Regions from separate parts of the Pseudomonas sp. MC6 genome, predicted to be linked through region 4. Evidence: predicted binding sites of a transcription regulator. Region 4 holds the regulator's gene; each other region holds the start of a gene.

Region 1 (7,266 bases), 2.0 Mb from region 4:
AGTTTGCGCGCCAGGCGCTGGGCGATGATCAGACTGACCGACGTGGCGATGTTGAAACCGGGAATGCCCATGTTATGCAGGCGCGTCAGAGTTTCCGCGGCGCTGTTGGTATGCAGGGTCGAGAGCACCAGGTGACCGGTCTGCGCAGCCTTGATCGCGATCTCGGCGGTTTCCAGATCGCGGATCTCGCCGACCATGATCACGTCCGGGTCCTGGCGCAGAAACGAGCGCAGCGCCTGAGCAAAGTCGAGTCCTTGTTTGGGATTGACGTTGACCTGGTTGATGCCTTCCATGTTGATTTCCACCGGGTCTTCAGCGGTGGAGATGTTGATGTCGACGGTGTTGAGGATATTCAGGCCGGTGTACAGCGACACGGTTTTACCCGATCCGGTGGGCCCGGTGACCAGAATCATGCCCTGTGGCTGCTTGAGCGCGGCCATGTACAGGTCTTTCTGCTCTGGTTCATAGCCAAGGGCGTCGATGCCGATCTGCGCACTGGACGGGTCGAGGATCCGGATCACCACTTTCTCGCCCCACAGGGTCGGCAAGGTGTTGACGCGGAAATCGATCGACTTGCTCTTCGACAGACGCATCTTGATCCGCCCGTCCTGCGGTTTGCGCCGTTCCGAGATATCGAGGCTGGCCATGACTTTCAGGCGTGCGGCGATGCGCCCGGCCAGTTGAACCGGTGGCTTGGCCACCTCGCGCAGGATGCCGTCGGTGCGCACCCGCACCCGGTAGTTCTTCTCGTAAGGTTCGAAGTGCAAGTCGGATGAGCCGCTCTTGATCGCGTCTAGCAGCATCTTGTGAACGAAACGCACCACCGGCGCATCGTCGGCATCGAGGCCACCGATGGCCTCCTGTTTGCTGTCGTCGATTGATTCGACATCGAGGCCATCGAGATCGACATCGGCCATGTCTTCCAGGCCACTGGTGTGGGTGTCGAAGAACTTCTCGATGGCATCGGTGAGCTTGTCGTCCTCGACCAGAATGGCTTCGGTGCTCAGCCCGGTACTGAACTGAATGTCGTTGATCGCTTGATGATTGCTCGGGTCGGAAATCCCCACGAACAGCTTGTTGCCGCGTCGCCACAAAGGCAGGGCGTGATGCTGGCGTACGAGTTTTTCGCTGACCAGGCCTTTGGGCTGGGTTTCCTTGTCCAGACAGTTGAGATCGAGGAACGCCATGCCGAAGTGCTCGGAAGCGATCTCGGCGACCTGTGAGCTTTTCACCAGTTTGTTCTGCACCAGATAGCTGACCAGCGACAGGCGATTGCGCTGGGCCTGTTGCCAGGCTTGCTGGGCGCCTTTTTCCGTGAGCAGTTCGGCCTGCACCAATTGTTTGGCCAGACCGCTCAGAGCGATGTCATTCATGGGGATCCCGCACGCTTGCAGTTCATGACTTATAGCCTAGTCAAGTGACAGCGCCAAACACGCCCGGTGCAGGTGACAAAAATTGTCAGATAGTGCGGTTGCGGGTTGTAGGAAAAGGCGTTGTAGGGGGTTCGCGCCCAACGGGCTGGGCTTGGAGGCGTTGGCATGGCCTATGCTGCGTCCCTTGCAGATCATGAGATTTCGACTCATGCATGGAGCGTGTCTATGAAAAAACAACAAGGTTTTACTCTGATCGAACTGCTGATCGTGGTGGCGATCATCGGGATTCTGGCGACCATCGCCTTGCCGCAGTATTCCAAGTATCAGGCGCGGTCGAAGGTAACGGCGGGGCTGGCGGAGATCAGTGCGCTGAAGGTGCCGTTTGAAGACACCATCAATCAAGGAACCAATCCGACACTGGCCATCGTGAAGGGCGATGCGGCGACCTCGACATCCAATTGCGCGCTGACGGCCTCCGGTACTGCCGCCGATGGTGCGGGAACAATCGTTTGTACGATCGCCAACGCGCCAGCTCCTGTGCTGGGTAAAACAATCACTCTGACACGTACCGCCACCACTGGGTGGGCGTGTACTACAAACGTGTCGCCGGATTACTCGCCTAAAGGCTGCACCGCCAGTGGTACATAACTGGGTTGTGTGCTGACCAGAATGCCCCGCAATGCGGGGCATTTTTCATTGCGCAGCCGTTCACAAAAGCTTCAATAATTTCAGCGTCTTAGGAACTTTCCAAAAAACCGCAAGTTGCATGCGAATATTGTCCGGCTCATGCAAATTGCATGATTTCGAAAATTCGTGATAAGTATAACTTGTTGATTTATAAAGAAATTATATAGCTGCAAAAGTTGGCACAGCGTTCGCAACTACCTTGGTAACCCTGCTGACAAGACAACCAGCAGACTTTCCAGAAAAACAGGAGTTACTCGTATGAAGAAGTTCGCTATCACTGCCGCTGCTGCTACCGCGCTGACCCTGACCATGGCTTCCGGTGCATTCGCACAATCCACTCAGGCTACCCAGGCTCCAATGACTCTGGCTGCCGGTGAAGTCACCCAGGCTAAAGAAGCTACTTCTGACACTTGGATCACCACCAAAGTCAAAGCTGACTTGGTCACCGAAAAAGGCATTCCAGGCACTGACATCAAAGTAGAAACCAACAAAGGCGTTGTATCGCTGTCGTCGACTACTGCTGTAACTGAATCGCAGAAAGACGTTGCTGTTGCGATCGCCAAGAAAATCAAAGGCGTCAAAGCGGTCTCCGCTGACGGCCTGAAAGCCGAGTAAGGCATGACTTCTCGCCTGGACCGGGAGAAGGCGCGACAGACGGGCCGAGCAATACGTCTGCCGCAACTTTAGAGTTCATGCGAACGGTCACACGGATGTGACCATTACAGGCCCCGCCACTTGTGTCGGGGCCTGTTCTATTTCAGAGACAACACAAAACAAATGTAGGAGTGAGCCTGCTCGCGATAGCGGTGTGTCAGTCCGCAATTTGATTAGCTGACAGACCGCTATCGCGAGCAGGCTCACTCCTACAGGGGGAATCGGTGTCGGGTCAGTTACCGCGTTTGCTGTTGATCTGGCGCAGGCGATTGCCTTCGAAGCGCAGGTATTGAAACATGCCGTTACTTGGGCCGTAGGTCCATTCCTCGACCTGAAACTCCTCGCGGCGATTGGCGCTGCGCTTGTAGCCGAGCAAATCGCGACTGACCGGCTCACCGCACTTTTGCAGGACTTCGCTTGAGCGGTCGCCAAGGCTGATCAACTGACTGCCGCAGCGCAGGGTATCGGACGCCGAGGCGTGACTGGCCGCGAACGTCATTGCGATCAAGGCCAGCCACTGCGGTTTCATCACTCGGCATCCAGATGCATTTGCGTTACTACGCGGCCATCGCTCTCGGCTTCACCCAGATTGGCGTCGATGAAGTACACGCGGTCGTCTGCCAGTTGGCCTTTATCAACCAGATAATCCTTGATGCTGCTGGCACGGTCCTGACCCAATTGGCGCAGCAACACATCGCTGCCACTCCAGAACTGGATCACCCCTTCGCGCATCTTCGCCGTGCGTTCTTCCTTGCCCAGATCCTTCCATTCGGCCGGCGGCTGGGTTTTCAGGCGGGTGCGGTAAATGCCCTCGAGCAGTGGACCTTTCTCGCTGTCGGGCACTTGCAGCAGCGACGCCTGAGCCGGGACTTTATCGCCACGACGCTGGAGCATCTTGTAGTAGTTGTACTGGTATTCACGTTCCAGACGCTGCTCGGCGAGCAACGGGCCGTCACTGCTTTTGGCGGCCGTGCCTTCGATCTCCAGACGCAGTGCCGGACGCTCCTTCAGCGCCTGAGACAGTTTGATCAGCGCCGCTTCGGCATCCTTGCTCAACTCGCTGGAACCCGGAGCAAACGACACGGTGCCAAGGTCTTGCGAACTGCCACCACTGATCAGGCCGCCAATCATCTTGAATGGCGCGGCGGCGGCTTTGACGATCAGGTTGCGCAGGGTCTGCCAGACAATCGGCATCACGCTGAACTGCGGGTTGTTCAAGTCGCCGGTCACCGGCAATTCGATGGAGATCTTGCCGTCGACATCCTTGAGCAAGGCAATCGCCAATTTCAGCGGCAGGCTCACGGCATCCGGGCTGTCGACTTTTTCGCCGAGCTGCAATTGCTCGACCACCACTTTGTTTTCGGCTTTGAGCTGGCCCTTGGTGATCAGGTAATGCAGGTCGAGGTTGAGCCGGCCTTTGCGGATGCGGTACCCGGCGAATTTGCCGGAGTAGGGCGTCAACGTGGTCAGCTCGACGCGTTTGAAACTGGTAGCGATGTCGAGGCTGGCCATCGGGTCGAACGGATTCACCGCGCCCTTGATGGTCACCGGTGCATAGCGGTCGACCTTGCCTTTGATGTCGACGCTGGCCGGTTTCGCCTGACGGCTGTCGATGGTGCCGATCTGGCCGTTGAGCTGCTGCACGGCGGTGGCGAAGTTCGGCGTCAGGCTGAAGTCGGCGAAGTTGGCCGAGCCGTCGTTGATGGCGATGCTGCCAATGTGAATGCCCAGCGGTTTTTCGTTGCTGGCCGGTTTCGCCGCTGTGGTTTTGGTGCCGCTGTCGGCGGGCTGCGGAATCAGCAGATCGTCAATGTTGGTGGTGCGATCATCGTTGATCATGAACCGCACATAAGGCTGGAACAGGTTGACCTTGTCGATCGACAGGCTGTCGCCGTGTTGATAATTCAGGCCTTCGACGACCACCTGCTGCCACTTGAGGAAGTCGCGGGTTTTCAGAGTGTCGAGGGTGTGCAGTTGATCGATCTGCGCCCGTCCGGTGACGCTGAGCGCCAGCGGTTCGGTGCTTTTCAGATTGACCTTCAGATCACTGCCGAGCATGCCGCTGCGCAGTTCCAGGCGAATGAACGGGTTGATGTAGGACTGTGCGACGCGCAGGTCGATGTCCTGGGTTTTCACATTGAGCTGGGCGTTGACCGGGGCGAGATTGACGGTGCCGTCGGCCGTGATCTTGCCTTGCTTGCCCACGCCGCTATCGAGCTTGAGCTGGAAGGGCGAACCGTTGAGGCTGTCGAAGTCTTGCAGGTCGACGTTCAGCGGGGTGATATCCAGTGCCACCGCAGGTGTTGCCGAACGGTCGGCCAGATGCACGGTGTAGTTACGCAATTGCACGTCTTTGAGCAGCACCTGCCAAGGCTTGCTCGGCGCAGTGGGTTCAGCTTTTGGCGAGTCGGCAGCGGCCGGCGTGTCTGCCGGTTCTGCGGCGGCTTTGGCGGCGGGTTTCGACGGTTGGCTGGCGAACAGTTTCTGCCAGTCCAGTTGTCCGTCGGCTTCAAGGGCTGCCCAGGTTTCCAGTTTGTTGCTGCGGATCTTGCCGACCACGACTTGTTGCTTGGCCAGATCCACCGAGGTTTCGCTGACGTCGAGGCGTTCGAGTTTCGCCAGTGGCCGTCCGTCCGGGGCTTTGATGGCAAACGGCGCGATGCTCACCGCCACGTTGTTCAACTGCAGTTCGGTTTCTTTCGACAGATTGAGTTTGTATTCGCTGCTGAGACTGATCACACCGTCTTCAAGCACCAAGGGCACTGAATCACGCACGTAGGGCCAGAAGGCTTTCATCTTGCCGTCGGTGACTTTCAGGGTGCCTTCGGAGGTGAACGGGATCAGGCTGAAATTGCCACTCCAGTCGATCCGGCCGCCAGCGGGGCCGATGGCGACCAGGGTCATGTCGGCGCTGTCTTCGGGGAGGGTGCTGAGGTTTTTCAGTTCGAAGCTGAGGTCATCGTAGAGAAACTCGATGGGTTCGCTCGGGCGCACGTCTTCAAAGTGCACGACGCCGCCAGCCAGTTTGATGTTGTCGATGCGCAGCGGGAACGGTTTGGCGTTGGGGTCGGCTGGTGTTGGCTCACTGGCCGGCACATTGAACAGGCCCAGCAGGTTGAGCTTGCCGTCTTTGGCGAACAGGATTTCGCTCTTCGGCTTGTCCAGCTCGATGTTCGCCAGATGCAGGGCTTTGGTCCACAGGCTGTCGATTTGCAGGTCGGCGTACAGGCGATCGAAACCGATCTGTTCCTTGCCCGGCTCGCCAATGACCAGCCCCCACAGGGTGACTTCAAGGCTGAACGGGTTGAGTTCGACACGCTGGATATGCGCAGGCACCGTGGCGTAATTGGCCAGTTGTTGATTGGCCACACGCAGGGCGATGCCTGGCAAAATCAGAAACCCCAGCAGGCTGTAGAGGGCCAGAGCAGTCAACAGGGCGCCAATCGCGCGAATCAATCCTTTGGGCATGTGCGGCTTCATCTGTCTGAATCGGAGTGCCTTGGAGTATGGCACGCGATTCTGGTTCCGAAGTACCTCGCATGGAGCAGGATTGTTCAGATTCTTCTGTCGGAACGCTTTCCATGTGGGAGCGAGCCTGCTCGCGAAGGCGTCATACCAGTCGCTCTATTAGTTGGCTGATGCTCCGCGTTCGCGAGCAGGCTCGCTCCCTCATTGGACAGTTGTCAGCCGCGCGGTCGGATCAGAGCTGCAGGATCAGGGTTTTCAGCGGCGGTTGCTGGTCCATGGACGGGAAGTCGGCGCCCGGTGTCATCACGCTCCACTCACGTACCGGTCGCCCAGCCTTCTCGGCGCAGCGCAGCACCTGCTCGCGCCAGTCGTCCATGCTGACTTTCGCCAGGTTGTTGCAGCAGATCAGCACGCCGTTGTCGGCGGTGGTCAGCAGGGCCGGTTTGAGCAGGCTCTGGTAGTCGCGCAGTAAATCGACAGTGCCGAATGCGCTCTTGGCCCACGCGGGCGGGTCGAGCAGGACCAGGTCGTATTGGCGCTGATCGAGGCGTTGGTAGCTCGGCAGTTTCTGCCCGCGACGCTGGCTGATCGGCAGGCCGGCGAGTTGGCGAATGGCCGGGAAGTAGTCCGACTGGATGAACTCCATCTCGGGCAACTGCGGGTTGAGCAGACCGTTTTCGCGACCGACCGCCAGATTGCCTTCGGCGAAATCCAGGTTGCACACTTCACGCGCGCCACCGGCGGCCGCACTGAGGCCGACGCCGCAGGTGTAGGCGAACAGGTTGAGCACGGATTTGCCTTTGGCGTGATCCTTGACCCAGCCGCGCGTGTTGCGCAGGTCGAGGAACAGCAGCGGGTCTTGTCCGGCATGGCGACCGCGCACCCGGTAGTTCAGACCCCATTCGTGACCGACCAGATCGGCCAGCGCGGCGTCTTCGGCTTTGTAGACGCTGTCTTCACGATCAATGCGCGAATTGCCACGGGAGCGGTCGTTGTAGACCAGCAACGTTTCCAGCCCCAGGCTCTGATTAACCATCGCGTGCAATTGCAGCAGGTCATCGCGCTCGAGCGTCTGGTGGAAGCT
Region 2 (7,266 bases), 1.0 Mb from region 4:
TCGCTGGCATGCAGTTCCTGTGTGCGCAATTCGACCATGCGCAAGGCGCGCTGGCGCTGACTGACCAACACATAGAGCAAGGCGCTGAGCAGCAGACTGAGCAAGCTGCCCAGAATGATCACACTGCCGACCGACGAATGGTTGGCCTGAACGAACGCGTCGCTCGGCAGAATATCGACCTGATAATCATGATCGGCCATGCGCACCAAGCGCGTGGCAGTCAGGTCGCTCGGCGCCGGTTCATTGGTCGACTCGAACAACACCTCGTGCTGATCATTGGTCGACATGTCGAGAATGCGCACCGACAGATAGTCATGGAAGGCATCCGGCAAACCGTCGGCCAGCAACTGACGCATGCTGATCACCGCCATCACGTAGCCGAACGATTGGCGCTCGCCACTGCGGCTTACAGGCGCGACGAGCAGCACACCGCGCGCATAGGACGGCTCGATGCTGACCAGATGCATCGGTTGCGATACTGCCAGACCGCCGAGCCTGTCGGCGCGTTGCAACGTGTCGCGGCGTAAAGGTTGCGCGAGCAGGTCATAACCCAACGGTGAGCCGAGCCGACTTTGCGTCTGGCTATAGAGCACCGGCACATAGGCATCGCGCACGCCAGCCAGTTGCAGCTCGCCCTGTGCATTCAGTTCACGCAGGGTGAAGTTACTCAGGCCTTCGTCACGCACCCGTTGCTCGAACGCAGCGCGCTCGGCACCGCTGACCTTGAGGGCAAACGAATAGGCCTGGGTACGCATTAATAAGGGTTGGGTGTAACCGTCGAATTCGGCGCGGGACACCGATTCAGAGTTGGCGAAGAAGCGGCGCAGGCCGTCGAGGCGTTGCTCCTGATCCTGAAAGCGTTCTTCGATGCGACTGTAACGTTCGTTGGCCAGAAGTTGAAAACGCTGACGGGTTTGTTGCTGAAACTGATTGAGGGTGGCCCAGGCGAGCAGCCCCGTGAGAATCCCGCCGGCGAGCAATACCAGCAGCGCGACCAGCCAGGCCGAGACGTCTTCGCTGATGAAACCCAGAATCTTTGGGCGCACGGGGTGCAACGACATAAAGACAACTCACTACGCCAGCATTTACGGGAAAACCCCATTGACCGTGTGTGAGTTATAGCTATTAGCCACTAATTTAGCTAGCGCGGGCAGATCCACGGAGCCTTTAAAAATCAAGGCTCTGTGGATCCAACCCGGCAAAGCGTCAACGAGCCGTGATTTTCCAGGCGCGGTGGATCTTGGTGTTGCGGGCGAAATCCGGATCGATGGTCTGCGCACTGATTTCCTCGACCGCGTAACGCTCGGCGAGGTTTTCTTCCAACTGGAACTTGCGGAAGTTGTTGGAGAAATACAGCACACCGCCGGTTGCCAGACGGGCCATGGCCAGGTCGATCAACTGCACCTGATCACGTTGCACGTCGAAGATGCCTTCCATGCGCTTGGAGTTGGAGAACGTCGGCGGATCGATGAAGATCAGGTCGTACTCGTCACGGCTGCTTTCCAGCCACGCCATGACATCGCCCTGCTCCAGACGGTTCTTGTCCGAGTAGCCGTTCAACGACAGGTTGCGGCGCGCCCAGTCGAGGTAAGTCTTCGACAGATCGACGCTGGTGGTGCTGCGCGCGCCGCCCTTGGCCGCGTGTACGCTGGCGGTCGCGGTGTAGCAGAACAGATTGAGGAAGCGCTTGCCGGCGGCCTCTTTCTGAATGCGCATGCGCATCGGGCGGTGGTCGAGGAACAGACCCGTGTCGAGGTAGTCGGTGAGGTTGACCAGCAACTTCACGCCGCCCTCGCTGACTTCATTGAACTTGCCCTGTGCAGCCTGACGCTCGTACTGCTTGGTGCCGCTCTGGCGTTCGCGGCGTTTGACCACCACGCGGCTCTTGTCGACGTTCAGCGCCTGCGGAATGGCGGCCAAGGCGTCGAACATGCGCGCCGAGGCTTTTTCCGGATCGATGGATTTTGGCGCGGCGTATTCCTGGACGTGCACCCAATCGTGGTACAGGTCGATGGCCATCGCGTACTCAGGCATGTCGGCATCGTAGACGCGGTAGCAATCGATGCCTTCGCGCTTGACCCACTTGCCCATGGCCTTGAGGTTCTTTTGCAGGCGGTTCGCAAACATCTGCCCGCCTTCGCTCAAGCGCGGTTGCTCGATCACCGGTGCCGGGGCTGGCGTCGGTTTAATCGGGTTGCCGTTCTTGTTGAATTTGCGCTCTTGCGGCTCGTCCGGAGTCTGGTCGTAAGCCGCTTGCTCGCGCTCGGCCTGACGCTGTTCCGGGGTACGACGCTCGCCGGTGACGAACTGATCCGGCAGCACTTTGATCAACAGCAGTTTGCACGGCAGTGCGCCGTTCCAGAACGAATACTGTTTGTGGCTGCGAATGCCCATGCGCTTGCCCAGATCCGGCGCGCCGGTGAATACCGCCGCTTCCCAATTCAGGCAGGCCTGACGCAGGCGCTCACCGAGGTTCTGGTAGAGGTACAACAGGCTGGCTTCGTCACCGAGACGCTCGCCGTACGGTGGGTTGCAGATCACCAGACCTTTCTGGTTCTGATCCGGACGCGGCTCGAAGGTCGCGACTTCGCCCTGGTAGATCTTGATCCACTCGCTCAGGCCGGCACGCTCAACGTTGTTGCGACCCGGTTGAATCAGACGAGGGTCAGCTTCATAACCACGAATCCACAGCGGTGGCTTGGCCAGACCGGCAGCGGCGCGTTCGACGGCTTCTTCATGGAGTTTTTTCCACAGCGCCGGGACGTGACCGAGCCAGGCGGTGAAACCCCACTGCTCACGACGCAGGTTCGGCGCCATGTCGGCGGCAATCATGCCGGCTTCGACGAGGAACGTACCAACACCGCACATCGGGTCAGCCAGTGCGCCGCCTTCGGCAGCAATGCGTGGCCAGCCGGAACGGATCAGGATGGCTGCCGCGAGGTTTTCCTTCAGCGGTGCCGCACCTTGCTGCAAGCGATAGCCGCGCTGGTGCAGGCTGTGGCCGGAGAGGTCGAGGGAGAGAATCGCTTCGCCGCGATCCAGACGCAGGTGAATGCGCAGATCCGGGTTGAGCTTGTCGATCGACGGACGGTCGCCCTGTGGGGTGCGCAGTTTGTCGACGATGGCGTCTTTGACTTTCAGGGCACCGAAGTGGGTGTTGTCGATGCCTGAGCCGTGGCCGCTGAATTCAACGGCCAAGGTACCGTCGCTGAGCATGTGATCCTGCCACTCGATGTCGAGCACGCCGTGGTAGAGGTCTTCAGCGTCTTTCATCGGAAAACGCTTGAGCACCAGCAACACACGGTTGGCCAGACGCGACCAGAGGCACAGGCGATAAGCGGTTTCCATGGTCGCCATGCCACGCACGGCGGAAGTGTGCTCGCGCGCTTCTTCAAGGCCAAGCCCGACGGCTTCCTCGATGAGCAGGCCTTCAAGGCCTTTAGGGCAAGTGAGGAAGAGTTCGAAACGGTCGGACATGGTATTTCCAGAGCCTTTGGCTAGTGAATCGGCAACGCATTGCCGATCCGGTTTTCAATCAGGCGCTTTTCTAAAAGAACGCCCGTGTGGCACGAAGGTGTGCCGTTCCATCCCCGCTGCTCGGGTTAAAAGAGCTTAGATGCCGGGACAGATAAAAAAGTTGATGCAACAAAAAGTCTTAAAGCGACCCTTCGTCGCTTTATACCCCAGCGCAAACGTGGGTCATTCTCACTAAAGAATTAACCCCATCATCCAGCGCGGGGCCGATCATACCGGGGTTTGCTGAAAAACCGTGCATGAAACCCGTCGTTACTTATGGCTGTAGCACTAATTTCGTTACGTCCTTATGACAAAACGATCATTCCCTCGGTGTGACTCATTGGTTAGAACTGAACACAGGTTGACGTCGCAACGGCGTCAACACCTTGGCTCGCCACGCCGGCAGCGAGCCGCACCATGGCAGGTTTCTTCTGCCAGACCTCAGTTGAGGTCAACGCGACACAAAACAGTCAACAAGTGAGGGAAACACCCTATGAGAAGACTTAAGCGTGATCCGTTGGAAAGAGCATTTTTGCGCGGATATCAATATGGCGTTGGTGGCAAATCCCGTGAGCTTTGCCCATTTACTCTACCGTCGGTACGTCAAGCCTGGATTAACGGCTGGCGAGAAGGACGCGGCGACAACTGGGACGGTATGACCGGCACTGCGGGAATCCACAGACTCAACGAACTTCACGCCGTCGGCTGACACAGGGCATTTATTCCGACACGACAATCTGAATTTGTAACGACTTACCATGCACGTCCTTCCCGGACGGCGGGCTGCGGCCCAGGGGCTCCTTCGAGGAGCCCTTTTTTATGCCTGTCTGGCTGACACACATTTCGTGTAGGAGCTGCCGAAGGCTCCTACATTGGCCAGGTCAGCCTAGGGGGATCAGCGTAGGGCGGCGATCGCGTCGACCGATTCGCGAATCAGCGCCGGGCCTTTATAGATGAAGCCGGAGTAGATCTGCACCAGGCTCGCACCGGCGGTGATCTTCTCGGCCGCATGCTTGCCTTCAGTAATCCCGCCCGCGGCAATGATCGGCAAACGCCCAGCCAGCTCACCGGCCAGCACCTTCACCGTATTGGTACTCTTCTCCCGCACCGGCGCGCCCGACAAACCGCCCGCCTCGTCGCCATGCTCCATGCCTTCAACACCAACCCGGCTGAGGGTGGTGTTGGTCGCGATCACCGCGTCCATGCCGGTTTCGATCAACGCTTGAGCCACCTGCGCGGTTTCTTCATCGGTCATGTCCGGCGCGATCTTGATCGCCAACGGCACATGTTTGCCATGACGCAACGCCAGTTCAGCGCGGCGCGTGGCCAGATCCGCGAGCAATTGCTTGAGCGAATCACCGAACTGCAGGCTGCGCAGGCCCGGGGTATTTGGCGAGCTGACGTTGACCGTCACATAGCTGGCGTGGGCGTAGACCTTGTCCAGGCAGATCAGGTAATCGTCGACCGCACGTTCAACCGGAGTATCGAAGTTCTTGCCGATGTTGATGCCCAGCACACCTTTGTATTTCGCCACTGCCACCCGCGCCAGCAGGTTATCGACACCGAGGTTGTTGAAGCCCATGCGATTGATAATCGCCTCGGCTTCCGGCAAGCGAAAAATCCGTGGTTTCGGGTTGCCCGGCTGCGGGCGCGGAGTCACGGTGCCGATTTCGACAAAACCGAAACCAAGTTGCGCGAAGCCATCAATGGCCGCGCCGTTCTTGTCCAGACCGGCGGCCAGACCCACCGGGTTCGGGAATTCGAGGCCCATGACCGTCACCGGTTTCTTCGCCGGCGCCTTGCACAGCAAGCCGTTGAGGCCCAAACGCCCACCCGCGCCGATCAGATCCAGCGACAGATCGTGGGAGGTTTCCGGGGAAAGTTTGAACAACAGCTGACGGGCCAGGGTGTACATGGGCGGCGATGACTCGGGCGGCGAAAAGAGGCGGCGATTATAGCCGGGCATCGACCTGCGGCGCGAGGCGCACGCGCAAATCGCTGTCACTGGCATATGCCTTGCACCCTCCTTGCCATCAGCGCGCAAGGCCAATGACGGCACGCGGGCAAGGACAATGGCGTCGTCCCGGGTTTTGCCTGCGCAAAGTCCGCGGCGGCGCTTTTTTTCGAGGTGGCGGTGTATGAATGAACCTTCGGTAGGGCCACTGGCCTGGGTCAATGGCAGCGATGCCCCGGAAAAGACTGCAATCAACCTCGGTTTCATGGCGTTGAGCGACTGCGCATCGGTTGTCGTTGCTGCCACACAGGGCTTTGCCCAGCCTTACGGCCTAACGCTGAACCTGAAGCGCCAGGCCTCCTGGGCGAATCTGCGCGACAAACTGGTCAGCGGCGAACTGGATGCCGCGCACAGTCTGTATGGCCTGATTTACGCCGTGCACCTGGGCATCGGCGGCGTCGCCCCGACCGATATGGCCGTGCTGATGGGCCTGAACCAGAACGGTCAGAGCCTCAACCTCTCCCACGGTCTCCAGAACCTTGGCGTGACCAGTCCTGAAGCGCTGGACCGCCACGTGCACCAAAGCCGCGCAAAACTCACCTTCGCCCAGACCTTTCCCACCGGCACTCATGCCATGTGGCTGTATTACTGGCTGGCGAGTCAGGGCATTCATCCATTGCAGGACGTCGACAGCGTCGTCGTGCCGCCGCCGCAAATGGTCGCGCACCTGCAAGCCGGGCGCATCGACGGTTTTTGTGTCGGCGAGCCTTGGGCGGCCAGTGCGGTGCAGCAGGATCTCGGTTTCACCTTGGCCACCAGCCAGACCATCTGGCCCGATCACCCGGAAAAAGTCCTTGGTTGCACCCGTGAATTTGTCGAGCAATACCCGAACACTGCACGGGCGTTAGTGATGGCGATTCTTGAGGCCAGCCGCTTCATCGAAGAAAGCCCGGAGAATCGCCGTAGCACCGCGCAATTGCTCAGCGCTCCGGAATATCTGGACGCGCCGCTTTCGTGCATCGAGCCGCGTTTTCTCGGTGATTATGCCGATGGACTCGGCAATCGCTGGCAGGATCCACACGCGCTGCGTTTTCACGGCAACGGCGAGGTGAATCTGCCCTATCTGTCGGACGGTATGTGGTTCATGACCCAGTTCCGCCGCTGGGGCCTGCTGCGTGAGGATCCGGATTACCTCGCCGTCGCCCGTCAGGTCCAGCAAATGGATATCTACCGCGATGCTGCGACGGCAGTCGGCGTAGCGGCGTGGGGCACAGACATGCGCAGCAGCCAGTTGCTCGACGGCAAAGTCTGGGACGGCAGCGATCCCGCCGGCTACGCGCGCAGTTTCAAGCTGCACGCGTTGAACGACGACGCCCCCCTTCTCGCCCGCCGCTGACAGGAGACCGCGAACATGTTGCGCATTCTGTTGATCAACGACACAGCGAAAAAAGTCGGTCGCCTGAAAGCTGCGTTGACCGAGGCCGGTTTCGAGGTGATCGACGAGTCCGGCCTGACCATCGACCTGCCCGCACGCGTCGAAACGGTGCGCCCGGACGTGATTCTGATCGATACCGAGTCACCGAGCCGCGATGTCATGGAGCAAGTGGTGCTGGTCAGCCGCGACCAGCCACGGCCAATCGTGATGTTTACCGATGAACATGATCCGGGGGTGATGCGCCAGGCGATCAAGTCAGGGGTCAGTGCTTACATCGTCGAAGGCATTCACGCCCAGCGTCTGCAGCCAATTCTGGATGTGGCGATGGCGCGTTTCGAGAGTGATCAGGCCTTGCGTGCGC
Region 3 (7,266 bases), 960 kb from region 4:
TGACATTGACCTTGTCGGGGTCGACTGCCATGTCCTTGATGAACTTCAGCACCACCGAAGCGAACGCTTCGTTGACCTCAAACAGATCGATGTCTTCAACGCGCAACCCGGCCTTGGCCAGTGCCTTGCGCGTCGCCGGCGCAGGGCCGGTGAGCATGATGGTCGGGTCGGTGCTGGTGACCGCCGTGGCGACGATGCGCGCCCGAGGTTGCAAGCCCAGCGCCCGTCCCTTCGCTTCTGAGCCGATCAGCATCAGCGCCGCACCGTCGACGATCCCGGAACTGTTACCCGGTGTGTGCACGTGATTGATTCGCTCGACATGGCTGTAGACCCGCAACGCCGTGGCGTCGAAGCCCATCTGCCCGATCATTTCGAAACTCGGCTTGAGCTTGCCCAAGCCTTCCAGAGTCGACTCGGCACGAATGAACTCATCATGATCGAGCAGGATGATGCCGTTCTGGTCCTGCACCGGCACCAGCGACTTGTTGAACGAGCCGTCAGCCCGGGCCCACGCGGCCTTCTGTTGCGAGTGTAAGGCGTAGGCATCGACGTCCTGACGACTGAAGCCTTCCAGCGTGGCGATCAGGTCAGCGCCAACCCCTTGCGGGGTGAAGTGGCTGTGCAGGTTGGTCTGCGGGTCCAGTGCCCAGGCGCCGCCATCGCTGCCCATCGGCACCCGCGACATCGACTCGACACCACCGACCACCACCAGGTCTTCGAAGCCCGAACGCACTTTCATTGCGCCGAGGTTGACCGCTTCGAGTCCCGAGGCGCAGAAACGGTTGATCTGCACGCCCGCGACGCTGACGTCCCAATCGGCCACTTGCACGGCGGTTTTGGCGATGTCCGAGCCTTGATCGCCAATCGGCGTCACGCAGCCGATCACTACGTCATCGACCTGACTGGTGTCCAGCGCGGTGCGCGCTTGCAGCGCGGTCAGCAGACCGGCCAGCAGATTCACCGGTTTGACGCTGTGCAGGGCGCCATCGGCCTTGCCTCTGCCACGGGGCGTGCGTAACGCATCGAATATCAAAGCTTGGGTCATGTCGTCCTCGAACCTGTGCGGTGAGTGATTTCTTGTACCTTCACTCTTGGCCCAAGCCGTCATCGTTTCAATGACCACAGTGCTCAATACACTTGACGCACACGCTCAGACGGACGGTCATCAAAGGCCGGGTGAACCGGTTCAGGTCAGCGAGTTGTCTAGCCAGCGGGCGGCAAAGAAGCTGGCAATACGCCTCATGCTTTTTTAATCGCGATTTTCAGTAACTCCATATGAAATGGATCTAAGGCAAGCGTGACGCGGGCCCTAAGGTAGTACATGTACGTCAGGGTCGTCGGGTTTTGCCGAGGCCTACGTTCTTCAACAGGAAGTGCAGCGCTCGCCGTCATGGATATGCAGGCAAGCATCAGGAAATAACAATAAAGGCGGTCAAGCCATGTTCAAACAACCGAAAGTTCGTCAAGCAGGGCTCATTCTTTTCGCCACGACGCTGTTGTTGATTTTGCCGAATCTGACCAAGGTCATCGGCTGAATCGAGCGGCAGGTGCTGTTTATCGCCACTGAAAATGTGACTGGCCCGCTACCCGGGCCAGCGTGGCTGTGCCAACCTTGGCGCACTCCCACGACATGGACGGCGATCATTTGAAAGCGCTCATTGTGTTCGGGGCCATGCTGCTGAGCATGCCCTTGTCTGCCGCTCAGTTGAACTTACAACTGGGTACAAACAGCCGCACCTGGCAGACCGAGGAATTGCTCAAGCATCCTCAAGTGCAAACCCTCACGATCAAAAACGATGTGTCCTATAAAAAGGACATGACCTATCGCGTCGTGCCTGTGGCTGCGCTGCTGACCGGGATAAAACCGCAAGATCATCTGCAAGCGGTGGCACTGGACGGGTTTGCTGCAGAACTGGCCGCTGCGCCACTGCTTAACCGCGACGGCGCACGGGCCTGGCTGGCCATCGAAGATCCGGCGCAGCCGTGGCCAGCACTGTCGGAAGGCAAGCACAGCGCCGGGCCGTTCTATCTGGTCTGGAGCGATCCGCAAGCCGGCAATATCAGCCCGGAGCAATGGCCATTCCAGGTCGCGAGCATCAAGCGCATGGCACCAGTGGCCGAGCGCTTTCCTGCCCTGCTACCGGATTCTGCGTTGAAAGCGGATGACCCTGTGAACCTGGGATTTGCGCTGTTTCAGAAAAACTGTCTGGCGTGTCACCGGTTGAACGGTGCGGGGGATGCGCAGTTCGGGCCGGATCTGAATATTCCGTATAACCCGACCGAGTACTTCGGCGCGGATTTCCTCAAGCGTTACATTCGTGATCCGCAGAGTTTGCGTCAGTGGCCGCAGGCGAAGATGCCGGGGTTTTCGGTAGAGGTGTTGCCGGAGGGGGATCTGGAAATGCTTGTGGGGTATCTCCAGCACATGGCCGGACGCAAAGTTAAGCCCTGAGCACATTTCCTTGTAGGAGTGAGCCTGCTCGCGATAGCGGTGTATCAGTCAGCACATTTGTAACTGACAGACCGCTATCGCGAGCAGGCTCGCTCCCACAGGAGTACGGCGTTTACTGTTGTTGTACGGAGATGACTGGCGTCGGCGAGACAAATACCTTCGCGTGCATCTGCTCACACCCGCCGCCCCGGCGCATGCCGCGCACCGGGCAGGCATCCAGATAATCCAGACCCACCGCCAGTTTCAAGTGCCGCTCCGGCCGCGCCAGTTGATTGGTCACGTCAAAGCTGTACCAGGCGTCATCCAGCCATGCTTCTGCCCAGGCGTGGCTGGCGAGATGTTCGCAATCCTCGCTGTACAAGTACCCCGACACATAACGCGACGGAATCCCGAGACTACGTGCACAAGCCAGAAACGCGTGAGCATGATCCTGGCAAACACCCGCACGCCCGGCGAAGGCCTCAGCGGCGCTGGTATCGACCTCGGTGGATCCCGGCGTGTAAGTCATGTGTTGATTCAAACCGTGCATAAGATCAATCAGCGCGGTGCGATCCCGCCGTTGCTTGCAGGACCTCTCGGCAAACGCGCGCAAGGCCTCGTCCGCCTCGGTCAAGCGAGTAAAGCGCAGGAACGGCAGCGCCGACTGGCTCTCATGCTCGGCCTCGCGCAGTTCGTCGATATCAACCTGCCCGCGCGCGCCGATGATGATCGCTTCGTGCGGTTCATCCATGGTCAGCACATGCAGGATATTGCCGAACGGATCGAGTTGCGCACGCACCGGGCGCGGCAGGTCGAGCTGCCAGCTCAACACGTGCTGACGCTCGCTGTCGTGGGGTGTCAGCCGCAGGTACTGGATGCTCGCCCGCACCTGATCTTCGTAGTGATAGGTGGTTTCGTGGCTTATGGAAAGTCTCATGCAGCCTCCAGGTATGAACTGTGAATGGCGTTACCCAACTGGCGCACCAGCGGGATGAATTCGGTCAGCCAGGCGTGCAGGCCTTCCTCGAGAATTTCGTTGATGCCGGTGTAACGCAGGCGCGCGTCCATCTCTGCCGCCAGACGTTGCGCCGGACGACCGTTGGCACCGGGCAGTTGCGCGAGGATCTGATCAATCTCTTCGGTGCAGGCACGCAGTGAGCGCGGTACATCGGCGCGCAACAGCAGCAACTCGGCGACGTGACGGGCGCCGGGCGCATCGCGGTAGATTTCGGTGTAGGCCTCAAAGGAAGACAACGCACGCAGCAAGGCACTCCACTGATAATAGGCGTGGGCAGTGCCGTCGCTGACCGCTTCGGCCTGATCACCGGCCATTTCATAACGGGCATCGAGCAGTCGCAAGGTGTTGTCCGCGCGCTCGATAAACGTCCCGAGACGAATGAAACGAAACGCATCGTTGCGCATGATCGTGCCGTACGACGCACCACGGAACAGGTGTGAACGTTCCTTGATCCACTCGCAGAAACGGCTCATTCCATAGCGACTGAGACCCTGTTCGGCGATCCCGCGAATCTCCAACCATGTCGAATTGATGTTCTCCCACATATCCGCCGTGATGCGCCCACGCACCGCATGGGCGCTGGCCCGCGCCGCGCCGAGGCAGCTGTAAATGCTCGCCGGGTTGGCGGCGTCGAGGGCAAAAAAGTGCAGCAGGCGTTCGGCATGCAGCGCGCCGTGACGCTCCAGATAATCGTCGAGGGTGCCAGTGATGAGCAGCGGCATGGCGAGTTCGTGCAGACCGTCACCACGGCCGTCCTGCGGCATCAGCGACAGCGAATAACTGATGTCGAGCATCCGTGCGAGGTTTTCCGCCCGCTCCAGGTAACGCGACATCCAATACAGATCCGAGGCAGTTCTACTTAACATGGCAAGCTTCCTTCAATCCTCGACCACCCAGGTGTCCTTGGTTCCGCCGCCCTGGGAGGAATTCACCACCAGGGAGCCTTCGCGCAGTGCCACACGGGTCAAACCGCCAGGCACCACGCGGGTTTCGCGCCCGGACAAGACAAATGGACGCAAGTCGATATGGCGCGGGGCGATGCCGTTTTCGACAAAGGTCGGACAGGTCGACAGCGACAGCGTCGGTTGCGCGATGTATGCGTGCGGCTTGGCTTTGATGCGCTCGCGGAAGGCGTCGATTTCGGCCTTCGTCGATGCTGGCCCCACCAACATCCCGTAACCACCCGAGCCTTGGGTTTCCTTGACCACCAGATCTGGAAGATTGGCCAGGACATGGGAAAGTTCAGACGGGTTGCGGCATTGCCAGGTCGGCACGTTCTTCAGGATCGGTTCTTCGTCGAGGTAAAAACGGATCATGTCGGTGACAAACGGATACACCGATTTGTCGTCCGCCACGCCGGTACCGATGGCGTTGGCCAGCACCACGTTGCCCGAGCGATAGGACGACAGCAGCCCCGGCACACCAAGCATCGAATCAGGATTGAACGCCAGTGGATCGAGGAACGCATCGTCGAGGCGGCGGTAGATCACGTCCACCGCTTTCGGGCCGTCAGTGGTGCGCATGAAAACCTTGTCGTCACGCACGAACAGATCCGCACCCTCGACCAGCTCCACGCCCATTTCCCGCGCCAAAAAAGCGTGCTCGAAGAACGCACTATTGAAGCGCCCCGGCGTCAGCACCACCACGCTTGGGTCATCGATCGGACTTGAGCTTTTCAGGGTATCGAGCAACAGGTTCGGGTAGTGATCGATCGGCGCAATGCGCTGGGCGGCGAACAGCTCCGGGAACAGGCGCATCATCATCTTGCGGTCTTCGAGCATGTAGCTAACGCCGCTCGGCGTGCGCAGGTTGTCTTCGAGCACGTAATACGTGCCGTCGCCATCACGCACCAGATCGACGCCGGAGATGTGCGAATAGATATCGCGGTGCAGATCCAGGCCTTGCATCGCCAACTGGTATTGCTCGTTGGCCAGCACCTGTTCGGCGGGAATGATCCCGGCCTTGATGATGCGCTGCTCGTGATAGAGGTCGGCGAGAAACATGTTCAACGCTTTGACGCGCTGGATGCAGCCGCGCTCGACGATCCGCCATTCACTGGCAGGGATGCTGCGCGGAATGGTGTCGAAAGGAATCAGGCGCTCGGTGCCCTGCTCGTCGCCGTAGAGCGTGAAGGTAATGCCGGCGCGATGGAACAGCAGATCGGCCTCGCGTCGCCGTTGAGCCAGCAGTTCGTCAGGCGTGTCGGCCAGCCAGCGGGCGAACTCCCGATAATGCGGGCGAACCTGGCCGCCGGCATCGTACATCTCATCAAAATAGGTGCGGATCATGCCGTACTCCTTGTCACCCGGACATACAGGCCTTCGCAAGGCCCGTGCCATCGGCATAAACGCTTTGATTTCAATCGGTTGGAAATACACGCCGCAGGCACCGCACCATTCCTGTGCGGCAAATGCCCCAACCGGATTGCCCCCGCTTCATTGCGACGCACTGCATCGCCTATCACCAGCATAGTCAGAGTTGATTTCACTGCCCGGCGCTGCCTGCGGATAATCCGCGCATTCGCTGCAAAACTTCCGCGTGCACAGCGCCGCGAAGTCGCCAGCTCAACTGATCTGGACTGCCCTCGCAGCCCGCCCCGCTGTAACCCTGACCGGTTTCCTCTCCTTGTCGGTCTTCCCTTTTAGCCACCCTCTCCGGTGGCTCTTTTTTGCCTCGGTTTCTTGTTTCAGGGTTTTGCCACGGCGCTTTGCGTACGCCGGAAACGACAACGGCCAACCCGAAGGTCAGCCGTTGTTCAACCATTGAAATCAGAGATCAGTTCAAACGGTGGCGATTGCGCACCTCCTGCTTCACGCCCCAGCCTTCGATGATGCCGCCCAAAGGTTCAACCACGGCAGAGAATCCCTGCTCGAAGTCGCCGATATCGTCATACGTCGCGTACATCACTTTGCTCAATTCCAGCGCCCACGCACCGTCATCACGCACGCTGACCTGAGCATTGATGGATTCACCGCGAAATTTGCCTGCCGCCCTGCGCGCCCGCTCCTCGTCCGGGAAAATTGCGTAGAACTCGATGGGATGGAATCGGGAAAAATCGAAACCGCCTTCTTTCATGCGGCGCAGAACATTGCTGCTGATGTCTTCTTGATAGGCTGTGCTCATGAATCGTCCCCCTCGCATAGATGGATAGACTTTCCGTATTCCCGCCCCGGGCCTCTGGCCAAAGTACTACGGCAACGTGGTTGCACGCGGGAACAAGCATGTAGCTGACAAGACCAGACCTTAGCGATCCGTTCGCTGATCTCGCTTGCAGAGTAGCCCCAAGTTAGAGCCGCTGCCAAGGCCTGGTGTGAAAGGTGTCAGGAAGAATGTCAGACGGGAGTAATGCTGCGGATTTCGATGCTGTTCTGGGTTTTCAGGTTTTTCACGCCCGCATCGGCGGTGCGCCCTTCCAGATCGTTCAGGTCCAGTTCGGCGGCGACGGGCAGAAGCCGTGCCTTGATCAATCGAGCGGCCTCATCGTCGCTGGGGCATTCCGCGCGCTCGAACACCTCATCGACAATTTCACCATGATCGTCCACGAAAGTGACTTTCCACTTTTGCATCGGTGCCTCCTCGATCAAACCCGCAAATGGGCTTACACCTATCTCGACTGTGTACGCCGAAAGTTGGTTCAAAAGGATTACAGCGGGCAAAGATGAAAAAAACGACATCTATCGTGGGGGGCAAACAAATGTGGGAGCGAGCCGGCTCCCACAGGGGAGTTGCAGTGTTCTTTTAGTCGTTGCTTGGCTTGTTGATCGCCTGCAGCACGTATTGCGGCAAGGCGAAGGCGCCGATGTGGATTTCCGGGTTG
Region 4 (7,266 bases):
ATCAAACTGGCGGTTTTCGACGTCGACGGCGTCCTCACCGACGGGCGCCTGTATTTCCTTGAAGACGGCAGCGAATTCAAGACCTTCAATACCCTCGACGGACAAGGCATCAAAATGCTGATGAACGCTGGCGTGCAGACCGCTATCATCAGCGGCCGCAAGACCCCGGTGGTCGAGCGTCGAGCGAAAAATCTGGGGATTCCCCACCTGTTTCAGGGCCGTGAAGACAAATTGGTTGTTCTCGACGGTCTTCTTGAGCAACTGGGCCTAAGCTACGAAGAGGTCGCCTATCTGGGCGATGACCTGCCCGACCTGCCGGTGATCCGCCGCGTTGGCCTGGGCATGGCGGTGGCCAACGCTGCCGATTTCGTCCGCGAACACGCCCATGGTGTAACCCGAGCCCGTGGTGGCGAAGGTGCCGCCCGCGAATTCTGCGAATTGATCCTGCGCGCCCAGGGCCGCCTTGATGCGGCCAATGCCGCGTACCTGTGAGCCAAACCATGTTCAGCAAAAAATTTCGCAACTTCCTGCTGTTCGGCTGCATCGCGGCGATATTCGCCGCGGTTGGCTACTGGAACATCAGCCCGGAACGCTTCCTCGACAAGCCACCGGTCACCTCGGTCGAAACACCTATCGACTGGTATGCAACCAACACGCATACCCTGCAATATTTGCCGGACGGCAAAGTGCAGTACGAAATGACTTCCGACAAGGCCGAGCACGTCAAGGCTACCGATGTCACCCTGGTCACAAAGCCGGACCTGAACATGTATCGCGGCACCGACTTCCCTTGGCACGTGACCAGCGAACGCGGCGAAGTGAACTCGGGCGGTACCGAAGTTGAACTGATCGATTCGGTACGCGTACAGCGCACCGATGAGAAAAAACGCGGCACTCTGATCACCAGCACCCGCATGACCGTGTTCCCGCAGCAAGAATATGCGCAGACCGAGCAACCCGTTAGAATCGAGGGTGCTGGCGGTGTATCGACTGGCGTCGGAATGAAAGCGTACCTGAAGGAAAGCAGGATACACCTGCAATCGAACGTAAGAGGACAGTATGAGGCTCGTTAAAACCCTCCCTATTTTGCTCAGTCTGGGCGCAGCACTGGGAAGCGTGAGCGCCTGGGCTCTGCCGAACGATCAGCAGCAACCTATCCGCATTCAGGCCGACGACGCCCAACTGGATGACAAGAACGGCATCGCCACCTATAAAGGTGATGTGATCATTACCCAGGGTTCGATGATCGTTAAAGGCAACACGGTGACCATCACCCGTACGCCGGCTGGCGATATCGACGTCGTGACGTCGGTGGGCAACCTCGCCTACTTCGAACAGCTGCAGACTCAAGGTGATGCCAAGCCTGTACAGGGCTGGGGCGTAACGATCCAGTACCACGCTGCGCAAAACCGCGTCGTGCTGATCGACAAGGCCAAGGTGGTCGACAAGGACAACAACACGACGCAAGGCGAGAAAATCGTCTATGACACCGTGAAGAAACTGGCCAGCGCCGGTCGCGCTACCGGCAGCAAGGTCACCGAAGCGCGTCCGCGCATCGATATGGTGATCCAGCCGAAGAAGAAAACCGACGAGAAAACCCAGTAATGGCAACTCTGAAAGCTCAGCACCTGGCCAAGGCCTATAAAAGCCGCCAGGTCGTGCGTGATGTCAGCCTGTCGATCGACAGCGGCCAGATCGTCGGCCTGCTCGGCCCGAACGGCGCCGGCAAGACGACCTGCTTCTACATGATCGTCGGCCTGGTACAGGCCGATCAGGGCCGCGTGCTGATCGATGATCTGGACGTCAGCCACCAGCCGATGCACGGTCGTGCCAAGGCCGGGATCGGCTATCTGCCGCAAGAAGCGTCGATCTTCCGCAAACTGTCGGTGGCCGACAACATCATGGCCATACTCGAGACCCGCCAGGAGCTCGACAAGGCCGGCCGTCGCAAAGAGCTGGAAAGCCTGCTGCAGGAATTCCACATCAGTCACATCCGCGACAACCTCGGCATGAGCCTGTCCGGTGGTGAACGCCGCCGGGTGGAGATCGCTCGCGCGCTGGCAACGGCACCGAAATTCATCCTGCTCGACGAACCGTTCGCCGGTGTCGATCCGATCTCGGTCGGCGATATCAAGCAGATCATCCACCACCTCAAGGCCAAGGGCATCGGTGTACTGATCACCGACCACAACGTCCGTGAGACGCTGGACATCTGCGAAACCGCTTACATCGTCAACGACGGTCAGTTGATTGCCGAGGGCGATGCAGAAACCATCCTGGCCAACGATCTGGTCAAGGAAGTGTATCTGGGCCACGAGTTCCGCCTGTAAGCGCAACAGTGCCCGGTGCGCCGCCCGGGCGCTGTATCGATTCAAGCAGGATTTAATACGCTTTAATTGTTACAGCGCTCTAGGCAAACACTTCAGTTTCAGGCATATAATTTGCTTAAGTTTGGCGCTTCGGCGCCCTGTAGTGGATGGCGCATAGCGCCGGCGAATAAGGTGTTAAGCCCCTGCCATGAAACCATCGCTAGTCTTGAGAATGGGCCAGCAGCTGACGATGACACCGCAGCTGCAACAGGCCATCCGTCTGCTCCAATTGTCGACCCTGGATCTGCAACAGGAAATCCAGGAGGCGCTGGAATCCAATCCGATGCTCGAACGCCAGGAAGAAGGCGAAGACTTCGACAATTCCGACCCCATGGCCGACAACGCCGAACAGAAGCCCAACACCGAGATCCAGGAACCCTCCTATCAGGAAACCGCCCCGACGGTCGACAATCTCGAGGACGGCGAATGGAACGAGCGTATTCCCAACGAACTTCCGGTCGACACCGCCTGGGAGGACGTCTACCAGACCAGTGCCAGCAGCCTGCCCAGCAGCGATGATGACGAGTGGGACTTCACCACCCGCACTTCCGCCGGCGAGAGCTTGCAAAGCCACCTGCTGTGGCAACTGAACCTTGCACCGATGTCCGACACCGATCGCCTGATCGCGGTCACCCTGATCGACTGCATCAACAATCAGGGCTACCTCGACGAAACTCTCGAAGAGATCCTCGAGGCGTTCGACCCGGAACTGGACATCGAACTGGACGAAATCGAAGCCGTCCTGCACCGCATTCAACAATTTGAACCAGCCGGTATCGGCGCCCGCAACCTCGGCGAATGCCTGCTGCTGCAATTGCGCCAGTTGCCTGCCAAGACCCCGTGGCTGGCGGAAGCGAAACGTCTGGTCACCGACTACATTGACCTGCTCGGCGGCCGCGACTACAGCCAGTTGATGCGCCGCATGAAGCTCAAGGAAGACGAGCTGCGCCAGGTCATCGAGTTGGTGCAGAGCCTTAATCCACGCCCGGGTTCGCAAATCGAATCCACCGAAGCCGAGTACGTCGTCCCTGACGTTATCGTACGCAAGGATAACGAACGCTGGCTGGTCGAGCTCAATCAGGAGTCGGTGCCACGCCTGCGCGTCAACGCCCAGTACGCCGGTTTCGTCCGTCGTGCCGACACCAGCGCCGACAACACCTTCATGCGCAATCAGTTGCAGGAAGCTCGCTGGTTCATCAAGAGCCTGCAGAGCCGCAACGAAACCCTGATGAAAGTAGCCACCCAGATCGTCGAGCATCAGCGCGGTTTTCTGGAGTACGGCGACGAAGCCATGAAGCCGTTGGTCCTGCACGATATCGCTGAGGCGGTCGGCATGCACGAATCGACAATTTCCCGGGTGACCACGCAAAAATTCATGCATACCCCACGCGGTATTTATGAACTGAAATACTTTTTCTCCAGCCACGTCAGCACCTCCGAAGGCGGCGAATGCTCGTCCACGGCGATCCGCGCGATCATCAAAAAACTGGTTGCCGCGGAAAATCAGAAAAAGCCGTTGAGTGACAGCAAGATCGCTGGTTTACTGGAGGCACAAGGCATTCAGGTGGCTCGCCGCACCGTCGCCAAGTACCGCGAATCCCTCGGGATCGCGCCTTCGAGCGAACGCAAGCGGTTGATGTAAGCCACGTTACAGCGTTCCAGTGGCAGGCTATCCAGCCTGCCGCTTTATGCACTGGCAACGAAGGAGAAGCTGTATGCAAGTCAACATCAGTGGACACCAACTGGAAGTGACCGAACCTCTGCGCGACTACATCAATGAGAAACTTCAACGATTAGAGCGCCATTTCGACAAGATCACCAACGTGCAAGTCACGATGTGCGTCGAAAAGCTTAAGCAGAAAATCGAAGCCACCTTGCATATCCCCGGCAGTGAAGTGGTCGCCAACGCAGAACATACCGATATGTATGCCGCGATCGACGCCTTGACCGACAAGCTGGATAAACAACTCAAAAAGCATAAGGAAAAGACCCAGAGCCTGCTCCAGGGCGCGACCGGTCGATAACCCCCCATTCCATGATCCGACTTGAAAGTATCCTGACCCCCGGCCGTTCCCTCGTGAACGTGCCGGGTGGCAGTAAAAAGAAAGCCCTCGAACAAATTGCCAACCTGATCGCCCGCGAAGTGCCGGCTCTGGAGATGCAAGATGTCTTCGAGGCGTTGATTGCCCGTGAAAAACTCGGTTCCACCGGTTTTGGCAACGGCATCGCCATTCCTCACTGCCGTCTCAAGGGTTGCGAAGCGCCTATCAGTGCGCTGATGCACCTTGAAGCACCTATTGATTTCGACGCCATCGACGGTGCGCCGGTTGACCTGCTGTTCGTATTGCTGGTCCCGGAAGCCGCCACCGATGCGCATCTGGAGTTGCTACGTCAGATCGCCAGCATGCTGGATCGTAAGGAAGTGCGCGAAAAGCTGCGTAGCGCACCGAGTAGCGAAGCCTTGTATCAGGTCGTCCTGAGCGAGCAGAACGGGCATTAATCATGCGTTTGATCATCGTCAGCGGCCGCTCCGGCTCGGGTAAAAGTACGGCTCTGGATGTCCTTGAGGACAACGGCTATTACTGCATCGACAACCTGCCCGCAGGCTTGCTGCCGGAACTGGCCGAACGTGCGCTGATTCATACTGAGCTGGCGCAACCGCTGGTGGCCGTGTCGATCGATGCGCGTAACCTGCCGAGTCATCTGACGCGCTTTCCCGAGCTGCTCGAAGATGTCCGCGCCAAGCACATCCAGTGCGATGTCCTGTATCTGGACGCCGACGAAGAAACCCTGCTCAAGCGTTTCTCCGAAACCCGCCGTCGCCACCCGCTGAGCAACGCCAATCGCTCGCTGGCCGAGGCGATCCAGGATGAAACCGCCCTGCTCGGCCCGATTGCCGACCTCGCGGACCTGAAGATCAACACCACCAATCTGAACCTGTATCAGCTGCGCGACTCGATCAAGCTGCGCCTGCTGAACCAGCCGGAGCCGGGCACGGCGTTTCTGGTGGAGTCATTCGGCTTCAAACGCGGCATGCCGGTAGACGCGGATCTGGTATTCGATGTGCGCTGCCTGCCCAATCCGTACTGGAAGCCGGAGCTGCGTGCGCAATCGGGTCTCGATGCGCCGGTGGCGGAATATCTGGCGGCGCAGCCGGAGGTCGAAGAAATGTTCCAGGACATTTTCGCCTACCTGCACAAGTGGCTGCCGCGCTTCGCTGCGAGCAACCGCGCCTACGTCACCATTGCCATTGGCTGCACCGGCGGACATCACCGCTCCGTCTACCTGACTGAACGACTGGGTCAGGCCCTGCAGAAAACCCTGAAGAACGTCCAGGTTCGCCACCGCGACCTCACTTAAAGGATTCACACCGCGATGCCTGCTCTGGAAATCGAAATCATCAACAAGCTGGGCCTGCATGCCCGCGCATCGGCCAAGTTCGTCGGGGTGGCTGGGCAGTATCCGGATTGCACGATCAGGGTGGGCCGCACGCCAGAGACTACGGTCGATGGCAAAAGCATCATGGCGATGATGATGCTGGCGGCTGGCAAGGGCACAAAGATTTATTTGAGTACTGAAGGGCATCAGGAACAGGAAGCGCTGGATGCGCTGGTGGCGTTGATCAACAACTACTTCGATGAAGGCGGCTGACAGCCAAAATCAAAAGATCGCAGCCTGCGGCAGCTCCTACACTGAACGCATTCCAATGTAGGAGCTGCCGCAGGCTGCGATCTTTTGATCGTCAACCTAATGCGGTATCCATCACCATCATCAGACAAAACCCGATCAACAGGCCAAGGCTGGCCAGTTTGTCATGACCATGGCGCCGTGACTCCGGGATGACCTCGTGGGTCACCACCAACAACATCGCCCCCGCCGCCAGTGCCAGACCTAATGGCAGCAGCACCTGCGCCAGACCTACCAGCCACGCACACAGCAACGCAAACACCGGCTCGACCAGACCTGACGCCGCGCCGATCAGGAACGCCTTGACCCGCGACATTCCTGCCCCGGCCAATACCAGCGCAATCACCAGACCTTCCGGCACATCCTGCAGGGCAATGCCCATGGCCAGGCTGTCCGCATCCGGCATGCCGCCGCCAGCAGACACGCCGACAGCCATGCCTTCCGGAATGTTATGGGCAATGATGGCGAACACGAACAACCAGATCCGTGGAGGAATCACCGGATGCTCCGGCGTCCCCACCAGCATTTCCGGTGAGGCTCCGGACAGCTGACGATCGACTAGATACAACCCGAACGCACCCAGCATGATGCCGAAACAGATCAGTCCACTGGCGCCCCACGGTGTCAGACCAAGGTTTCCGGCAGCGGCAATGCCCGGCACAATCAGCGAAAACGCCGTAGCGGCCAGCATCACACCCGCGCCAAAACCCAGCAAGGTATCGCTGAGTGCCTGTGGCATGCGCCGAATCACCAGCACCGGCACCGCGCCAAGCGCCGTGCCGAGGGCGCAGATCGCGCCACCCTGCAACGCCCGCGACAGCCTCGGTTGCAGATTCAGCCATTCCAGCCCGTGGGCAACCAGCAAGGTCATGCCCGCCAACAGCAACAGCGATCCCACTGCGTAACGAAACATACGCCCACTTCCGATCGCCAGTGTTTCAGTGCCCATAGTCAGCCTTGGATTGTTTTTATAGAAGACTTAAACCAGTGCGGCCTGATAGCGCGCAGCCACTTCAGGCCAGTTAATTACGTTGTAGAACGCGTTGATGTATTCCGGGCGACGGTTCTGGTAGCGCAGGTAGTAGGCGTGCTCCCAGACATCGAGACCGAGAATCGGCGTGTTGCCGTTCATCAACGGGCTGTCCTGGTTGCCGCTGCTCTCCACAATCAGTTTTTTCTCCGGCGTCACGCTGAGCCAGGCCCAGCCACT

What was found. The regulator sigma-54, encoded in region 4, starts transcription at its own class of promoters, with help from an activator protein. The targets are predictions, from matches to a motif close to ANTGGCATNNANNTTGCTNT.
Region 1: the regulator sigma-54 is predicted to act here: its motif matches at 1,533-1,552, upstream of ACOYXE_RS27095 (pilin).
Region 2: the regulator sigma-54 is predicted to act here: its motif matches at 5,520-5,539, upstream of ACOYXE_RS13320 (CmpA/NrtA family ABC transporter substrate-binding protein).
Region 3: the regulator sigma-54 is predicted to act here: its motif matches at 5,770-5,789, upstream of ACOYXE_RS13600 (circularly permuted type 2 ATP-grasp protein).

The regions. Positions count from the first base shown of each region.
Region 1 is NZ_CP186504.1:6,018,020-6,025,285, forward strand. It holds gene pilB (type IV-A pilus assembly ATPase PilB) at 1-1,373, opposite strand, end outside; gene ACOYXE_RS27095 (pilin) at 1,599-2,021, shown strand; gene ACOYXE_RS27100 (BON domain-containing protein) at 2,319-2,675, shown strand; gene ACOYXE_RS27105 (DUF2845 domain-containing protein) at 2,947-3,243, opposite strand; gene ACOYXE_RS27110 (DUF748 domain-containing protein) at 3,243-6,194, opposite strand; gene ACOYXE_RS27115 (class I SAM-dependent rRNA methyltransferase) at 6,415-7,266, opposite strand, start outside.
Region 2 is NZ_CP186504.1:2,990,260-2,997,525, forward strand. It holds gene ACOYXE_RS13300 (sensor domain-containing diguanylate cyclase) at 1-1,061, opposite strand, end outside; gene rlmKL (bifunctional 23S rRNA (guanine(2069)-N(7))-methyltransferase RlmK/23S rRNA (guanine(2445)-N(2))-methyltransferase RlmL) at 1,207-3,477, opposite strand; gene rmf (ribosome modulation factor) at 4,010-4,225, shown strand; gene ACOYXE_RS13315 (quinone-dependent dihydroorotate dehydrogenase) at 4,412-5,431, opposite strand; gene ACOYXE_RS13320 (CmpA/NrtA family ABC transporter substrate-binding protein) at 5,655-6,866, shown strand; gene ACOYXE_RS13325 (ANTAR domain-containing response regulator) at 6,882-7,266, shown strand, end outside.
Region 3 is NZ_CP186504.1:3,057,189-3,064,454, forward strand. It holds gene ACOYXE_RS13580 (acetyl-CoA C-acetyltransferase) at 1-1,045, opposite strand, end outside; gene ACOYXE_RS13585 (c-type cytochrome) at 1,631-2,452, shown strand; gene ACOYXE_RS13590 (transglutaminase family protein) at 2,565-3,368, opposite strand; gene ACOYXE_RS13595 (alpha-E domain-containing protein) at 3,365-4,315, opposite strand; gene ACOYXE_RS13600 (circularly permuted type 2 ATP-grasp protein) at 4,328-5,737, opposite strand; gene ACOYXE_RS13605 (ribonuclease E inhibitor RraB) at 6,225-6,572, opposite strand; gene ACOYXE_RS13610 (hypothetical protein) at 6,782-7,015, opposite strand; gene speE (polyamine aminopropyltransferase) at 7,188-7,266, opposite strand, start outside.
Region 4 is NZ_CP186504.1:4,015,896-4,023,161, forward strand. It holds gene ACOYXE_RS18080 (KdsC family phosphatase) at 1-492, shown strand, start outside; gene lptC (LPS export ABC transporter periplasmic protein LptC) at 501-1,073, shown strand; gene lptA (lipopolysaccharide transport periplasmic protein LptA) at 1,060-1,605, shown strand; gene lptB (LPS export ABC transporter ATP-binding protein) at 1,605-2,330, shown strand; gene ACOYXE_RS18100 (RNA polymerase factor sigma-54) at 2,518-4,011, shown strand; gene hpf (ribosome hibernation-promoting factor, HPF/YfiA family) at 4,085-4,393, shown strand; gene ptsN (PTS IIA-like nitrogen regulatory protein PtsN) at 4,405-4,869, shown strand; gene rapZ (RNase adapter RapZ) at 4,872-5,729, shown strand; gene ACOYXE_RS18120 (HPr family phosphocarrier protein) at 5,745-6,020, shown strand; gene ACOYXE_RS18125 (ZIP family metal transporter) at 6,112-7,005, opposite strand; gene ACOYXE_RS18130 (superoxide dismutase) at 7,036-7,266, opposite strand, start outside.